Linked DNA regions of Catalinimonas alkaloidigena. The protein of the gene in region 1 binds, or shares a complex with, the protein of each later gene. Links are inferred from orthologs where the notes say so. Each region holds a gene or a part of one and is shown on either strand. Other genes may lie near its edges.

Region 1 (3,268 bases):
CAAAGGCTACATCTGAGCGTATTCTTCTATATCAGACAAGTCAAAATCGTTCATAAAAGCAGTAGTAAAATCACCTTTTTTGAACTTAGGATCGTCCATAAGCTTAATATGGAAAGGGATAGTCGTTTTGATACCTTCAATGACAAACTCCTGCAGCGCACGCTTCATTCTGGTAATCGCTTCTTCTCTTGTCTGACCACTCACAATTAGCTTAGCAATCATAGAGTCGTAATTGGGAGGGATAACATAGCCTGCATATACATGGCTGTCTACCCGCACCCCATGGCCCCCGGGCAGATGAAGGTTAGTAATTTTTCCCGGGCAAGGGCGGAACCCTTTAGCAGGATCTTCCGCATTGATACGGCACTCAATGGCATGCATAGTAGGAAAATAATTTTTCCCGGAAATTTTTACTCCCGCGGCTACTTTGATTTGCTCTTTGATCAGATCAAATTTAGTAACCTCCTCAGTGATAGGGTGCTCTACCTGGATACGGGTGTTCATCTCCATGAAATAGAAATTTCTATGTTTATCTACCAGAAATTCTATCGTACCGGCTCCTTCATACCCAATAGCCTCAGCACCGGCAATGGCTGCTGCGCCCATTTTATCTCTTAGTTCTTTGGTCATAAATGGAGAGGGTGTTTCTTCGGTCAGCTTCTGATGTCTTCTTTGTACTGAACAGTCTCTCTCCGAGAGGTGGCAGGCTTTGCCGGTACTATCTCCTACTATCTGAATCTCTATATGGCGGGGCTCTTCAACAAACTTCTCAAGATACAAACCATCATTTCCAAAGGAAGCACTGGCCTCACGTCTGGCATCATCCCAGGCTTTCTTAAACTCTTTCTCATTCCAGACAATTCTCATCCCTTTACCACCACCACCGGCGGTAGCTTTGAGAATAATCGGATACCCTATTTCTATAGCAATTTTCAGTCCTTCATCCATGCTTTTCAGTAAGCCTTTAGAACCGGGGACAGTAGGCACGCCAGCAGCATCCATAGTCGCCTTGGCTGATGCTTTATCTCCCATTTTATTGATCATTTCAGGGGAAGGGCCTATAAATTTTATGTTGTATTCTTCGCAGATACGAGAAAACTCAGAATTTTCGGAAAGGAAACCGTAGCCGGGATGAATGGCATCAGCATTTGTAATTTCTGCTGCTGCGATGATGTTAGGAATACTCAGATAAGATTTGTTACTGGGAGCAGGACCTATGCAAACGGCTTCATCTGCAAAGCGCACATGCAGGCTTTCGCGATCGGCTGTTGAATATACAGCTACGGTTTTGATCCCCATCTCACGACAGGTACGAATGACTCTGAGAGCGATTTCTCCTCGGTTGGCTATTAGTATTTTATTGAACAAGGCTTTTTCAATTAACAATCAAACATACAAAAACTTACGATAGGGATTGTCAATTGGTCAGGACGGATCTATCAGGAATAATGGTTGATCATATTCTACGGGAGAAGCGTCTTCTGCCAATACCTTTACTATCGTTCCTGAAACTTCTGATTCAATTTCGTTAAAAAGTTTCATCGCCTCGACAATACATACCGCCTGCCCTACACTTACTCTGTCACCTACCTGAACAAATGGATCTGAGTCAGGGTTGGCGGCACGATAAAAAGTACCGATCATAGGGGATTTCACAGTAAGATATTTGCTATCATCACTGCTTCCATCTGCACCTGCACTTTTTGCAGCAGGCTTTGCTTCGGTTTCACCTTGCTCTGCCTGGTAGTAAGCCGGACTGGGAGATACCAAACCTGTAGAATCATGTGGCATTGAAGAGCCGGGTGCAGCAATGATGTTTTGCCTTATTTTAGCCGCGGCGTTCTTTTTAACCTTAAGCTTTATCTCTCCGGTTTCAATATTTACTTCATCTAGGCCAGACTTTGAAATAAAATCCAATAAGTCCTGAATTTCGCTTGCTTTCATGATATTTGTTTATTTTACGCGTTCAGAGTACGACTTAGTTCTGGTATCCACTTTGATTTTTTCATCCTGATCAATAAAAAGAGGCACCTGGATCTCCGCGCCCGTCTCTAATGTAGCAGGTTTGGTAGTATTAGTTGCAGTATCTCCTTTTAGTCCCGGCTCGGTATATGTTACGGTTAATTCTACGAAAGGGGGAAGTTCCGCTCCTAGTATATCGCCTGTCTCATCATGAACAATAACATCTATTGCCTGCCCATCTGATAAAAACTCAGGAGCATTGATCTTACTCTCTTCGATAGCGACTTGTTCAAAGGTATTACTATCCATCATGTGATACCCAAGATCATCCTTGTAAAGATACTGATGAGGACGTCTTTCTATACGTGCTGTCGTAACCTTAACACCTGCATTAAAAGTATTTTCTATTACCTTCCCGGTATTAAGACTTTTGAGTTTTGTTCTTACAAAAGCCCCTCCTTTGCCGGGCTTTACATGTTGGAATTCAACAATGGTATACAGATCGTTGTTGTGAACTATACAAAGTCCGTTTCTAAAATCTGCTGTGGTTGCCATATACTATTAATATTATTTATACACTCTATCAGCTACTGTAACCCCATTTGAGGTACGTTGCACCCCACGTAAAACCACCACCAAATGCTGCTAATATAAGGTTATCTCCTCTCTTTAGCTGGGATTCATAATCCCAGAGGCAAAGGGGAATAGTAGCACTGGTGGTATTGCCATATTTGTGGATGTTAAACATCACTTTATCTTCACCGATTCCCATTCTATTGGCAGTAGCATCAATAATACGCTTGTTTGCCTGATGGGGTACCAGCCATTGGATATCATCAGCAGTAAGATTATTATTTTGCATGATCTGGGCAGACACATTCGACATGTGCTTTACCGCATATTTAAAAACAGTAGCCCCTTCCTGATACACGAAATGTTCACGTGCGGTAACAGACTCAATGGTAGCCGGTCTTCTACTTCCTCCGGCTTTGAGATGCAAAAACGGAGAGCCACTGCCATCAGACTGCAGGATTGAATCAATCACACCCAAAGGCTCTTCAGTAGGTTCTAACATAACAGCTGCTGCACCATCTCCAAAAATGATACAGGTGGTGCGATCCTGATAATCGATAATAGAAGACATTTTATCTGCTCCTACTACTATTACCTTCTTATATGCTCCTGAAGTAATGAATTGGGATGCTGTAGTAAGCGCATAAAGGAAACCCGAACATGCCGCCTGCAAATCATAGCCGAATGCATTTTTCGCTCCAATATGTTCTCCGATCAGGTTCGCCGTTGCCGG
Region 2 (3,328 bases), 6.2 Mb from region 1 along the record:
TTATTGCCGCAGTATGTAGTTTATCCTGGTTTAGCATTGAGCTTATCACCCGTCATCCTTATTCAAGTGCCTGGATATTGTACTGGAATGCTTTGGTACGGGCAGGCATCTTTTTTTCTATCGCTATCTTTGTGAATGCATTAAGCAGAGAACAGCAAAAACTGAAACTGGCAAACCTGGAATTACAGAGGCTTAATGCAGAGAAAAACAAATACATCGGTATCACTGCCCACGACCTGAGAAGTCCGGTTGGCAATATTTACAACCTCTCCGACCTTATGCTGGACCCCAAGAGCAGTGCCAACCTTACAGTAAGCCAGCAGGAGTTTCTAACTTTAATCAACAAGACCAGTTATAACGCACTGAGCCTCCTGGATAACCTTCTGGATGTAGCTCAAATTGAAGCAGGAACGCTGAAAATCAAAAAAGAAAAGCATGATTACCTGGAGTTTATAAGAGAGATCATAGCAATCAACCAGCATATAGCTACTAATAAAGAGCAGAAAATCGTCTTAGAGAGCGATAATTCTGAAGTCAGCCTGGAATTTGACAGATCCTATCTGGGTCAGGTATTGAACAACCTGCTGACAAACGCCCTGAAATATTCTTTTCCTAAAACTGAAGTCAAAATTAAGGTAAGTATTAATGGACAGTATGCTAAGACAGAAGTAATAGACCAGGGTATGGGAATTAGAGATCAGGACAAAGACAAAATCTTCCGCCCTTTTGAAAAAGCACAGAATGTGCCAACCGGGGGCGAACGCTCCAGTGGATTGGGCCTGGCAATAGTAAGAAAAATCATTGAAGCCCATCAGGGTGAAATAGGCTTCAGCAGTACCTATGGCACAGGTAGCATATTTTACTTTTTTCTTCCATTTCAGCCCACCCAACTACCAGATAAGTCAGCACTCTAAGCCTCAGGAAAGTCTTTCCTTCAGGTTTTTGTAAGTCTCTTCTACTGAAATATTATTCGCCTGATTACGGCTTATCACATCCAGAATCACATCAACTGTATCCGGAGCATAACCCAGCTTAAGTACCATTTGCTTAGCAATAATCAGCTCTTTGTTATGCACTTCTTCATCTACCAGGATAAGGTTGATCATGTAAAAAAGCGTAAAAAAGCTTTCTCCTGAAGGAGGCTTGAGGTATTTAATGTCTCCTTCGACATACTGATCCCGTAACTCATTTACTCTTTCACGGGTTAACCCAAGCTTATCACCTAAGCCGTGAATGTATTCCATTTCTACTTCATCCAGGTCATCATCCGCCAGGGCCAGATGAAACAGCTGACGAATAAAATCTTCTTCACGCGCTCTTTTTCCGGGGCTGAATAGGTTCCAGAGACTCATAAACAGTATATAAAAGGTGAATAATTAATTTTCCAGCATTTTAAGCAGAGTAGTCAACTCCGACTTTAGATTTCTACGGTCAACGATAAAATCCAGGAATCCATGTTCAAGCACAAATTCTGAACTCTGAAAACCCTTAGGCAGGCTCTTACCAATCGTCTGCTCTATCACCCTGGGCCCGGCAAAGCCGATTAGTGCTCCTGGCTCAGCAATATTAAAATCACCCAACATAGCAAAAGAAGCCGTAACGCCTCCGGTAGTAGGGTCAGTAAGTAATGAGATATAAGGTATCTTTGCCTCAGAAAGTAAGGCCAGCTTGGCAGAAGTTTTTGCCATTTGCATCAACGAAAAACCTGCCTCCATCATGCGTGCTCCGCCCGACTTTGAAATCATAAGGAAAGGCACTTTATGATTGATGGAATAATCTATGGCTCTGGCTATTTTTTCTCCTACTACTGATCCCATAGAGCCCCCGATAAAGCTAAAATCCATGCAGGCAATGACTATTTCAAGTCCGTTCATTTTCCCATGCGCAGAGCGAAGCGCATCTTTTAGTTGGGTTTTTTCCTGTGAATCTTTAATCCTCTTTGGGTATGGCTTACTGTCTACAAAATTTAGTGGGTCTGCAGATTCTATCTTTGCATCAAGCTCAGTAAACTTGTTGTCATCAAAAAGCACCTCAAAATATTCATTAGAGCCTATACGAACATGGTAGCCATCTTCCGGAACTACATAAGCATTATTTTTCAGTTCCCGGGTATGTATAATCTTTCCTCCCGGAGTTTTGTACCATAAGCCGTCAGGAGCTTCCTTCTTTGCTTCAGTAGGTGTCTGTATACCCTTATCTTTTCTTCTAAACCATGCCATATTTACTGCATTTTGAAGATCCTGTCTTTCAGGATCCTACTGTTTTGGGGCTGCTAAGTTATTGAGAATTTTGCTATTCCAAAAAATTTATAGAAGAAGCTAAACTACTTCAAAACTTGTTCTTTAAATACTTCGCTGTATAGTTATCATCTATTTTAATCATTTCTTCAGGTGTTCCTGAAAAAATAAGCTTCCCACCCTGCTCACCGCCTTCCGGCCCTAGATCAATGACCCAGTCCGCACTTTTGATTATTTCCATATTGTGCTCAATGATTACCACACTGTTACCTTGTTCTATCAACGCACTGATAGCGTCCATCAGCTTACGAATATCGTGAAAATGCAAACCGGTGGTAGGTTCATCAAAGATGAAAAGGATATGCTCCTGCTGACTGCGAGGCGTATTACCTTTGCCCAGAAAAGAAGCCAGCTTCACTCTTTGGGCCTCTCCTCCACTTAATGAGCTAGATGATTGCCCTAACCTTACGTAGCCCAAACCGACATCCTGTAGCGGCTGAAGTTTGTTGACGATCGTATTTTGCTCAGAAAAGAATGCTACGCTATCATCTACTGTCATGTCCAACACATCGGCAATATCTTTACCCTCATACTTCACTTCCAGTATTTCTTTTTTAAACCTCTTTCCCCCACAGGCCTCACAGGTAAGGTGAATATCCGCCATAAACTGCATCTCTATCTTCACTTCTCCCTCGCCCTGGCAGTTTTCGCAGCGCCCACCATCCACATTAAAAGAGAAGAAAGCCGGCTTGTACCCTCTTTGCTTCGCCAGTGGTTGCTCCGAAAAGAGCTGACGGATGCCATCATAGGCTTTCACATAGGTCACTGGGTTAGAGCGGGATGACTTTCCAATTGGATTCTGGTCCACAAACTCTACCTGGCTTACTTTCTTGATATCACCTTCCAGTTTGTCAAACTTTCCGGTAGTCTCATTGACTGTACCGAAGATCTTGCCTAGCGCAGGATAAAGTATGCTCTTGATCAGCGTAGATTTACCGGAGCCACTAACACCGGTCACCACAGAAAGTACGCCCAGTGGAATATCTACATTGATATGCTTCAAATTATTTTCACGTGCCCCCTGTATACTA

The links.
Region 2: the proteins of accB (region 1) and accD are in contact, whole or in part, in a solved structure (PDB 8UXZ), measured with the Escherichia coli proteins. The link is inferred for Catalinimonas alkaloidigena from one-to-one orthologs.

What each region holds. Positions count from the first base shown.
Region 1 is NZ_JAQFIL010000001.1:6,664,481-6,667,748, forward strand. The notes cover bases 186-3,124. They hold accB (acetyl-CoA carboxylase biotin carboxyl carrier protein), read right to left. Parts: upstream 1,945-3,124; coding sequence 1,426-1,944; downstream 186-1,425. Other genes in these bases: accC (acetyl-CoA carboxylase biotin carboxylase subunit), read right to left, coding at 186-1,368; efp (elongation factor P), read right to left, coding at 1,954-2,517; OKW21_RS26940 (beta-ketoacyl-ACP synthase III), read right to left, coding at 2,546-3,124. In the rest of the region: OKW21_RS26920 (3'-5' exonuclease), read left to right, coding at 1-16; more of accC, read right to left, coding at 7-185; more of OKW21_RS26940, read right to left, coding at 3,125-3,268. UniProt on the Escherichia coli protein: This protein is a component of the acetyl coenzyme A carboxylase complex; first, biotin carboxylase catalyzes the carboxylation of the carrier protein and then the transcarboxylase transfers the carboxyl group to form malonyl-CoA.
Region 2 is NZ_JAQFIL010000001.1:435,965-439,292, reverse strand. What follows is about bases 299-3,297. They hold accD (acetyl-CoA carboxylase, carboxyltransferase subunit beta), read right to left. Parts: upstream 2,220-3,297; coding sequence 1,377-2,219; downstream 299-1,376. Other genes in these bases: uvrA (excinuclease ABC subunit UvrA), read right to left, coding at 2,329-3,297; OKW21_RS01830 (hypothetical protein), read right to left, coding at 918-1,352; OKW21_RS01835 (sensor histidine kinase), read left to right, coding at 299-914. Outside these bases: more of OKW21_RS01835, read left to right, coding at 1-298; more of uvrA, read right to left, coding at 3,298-3,328.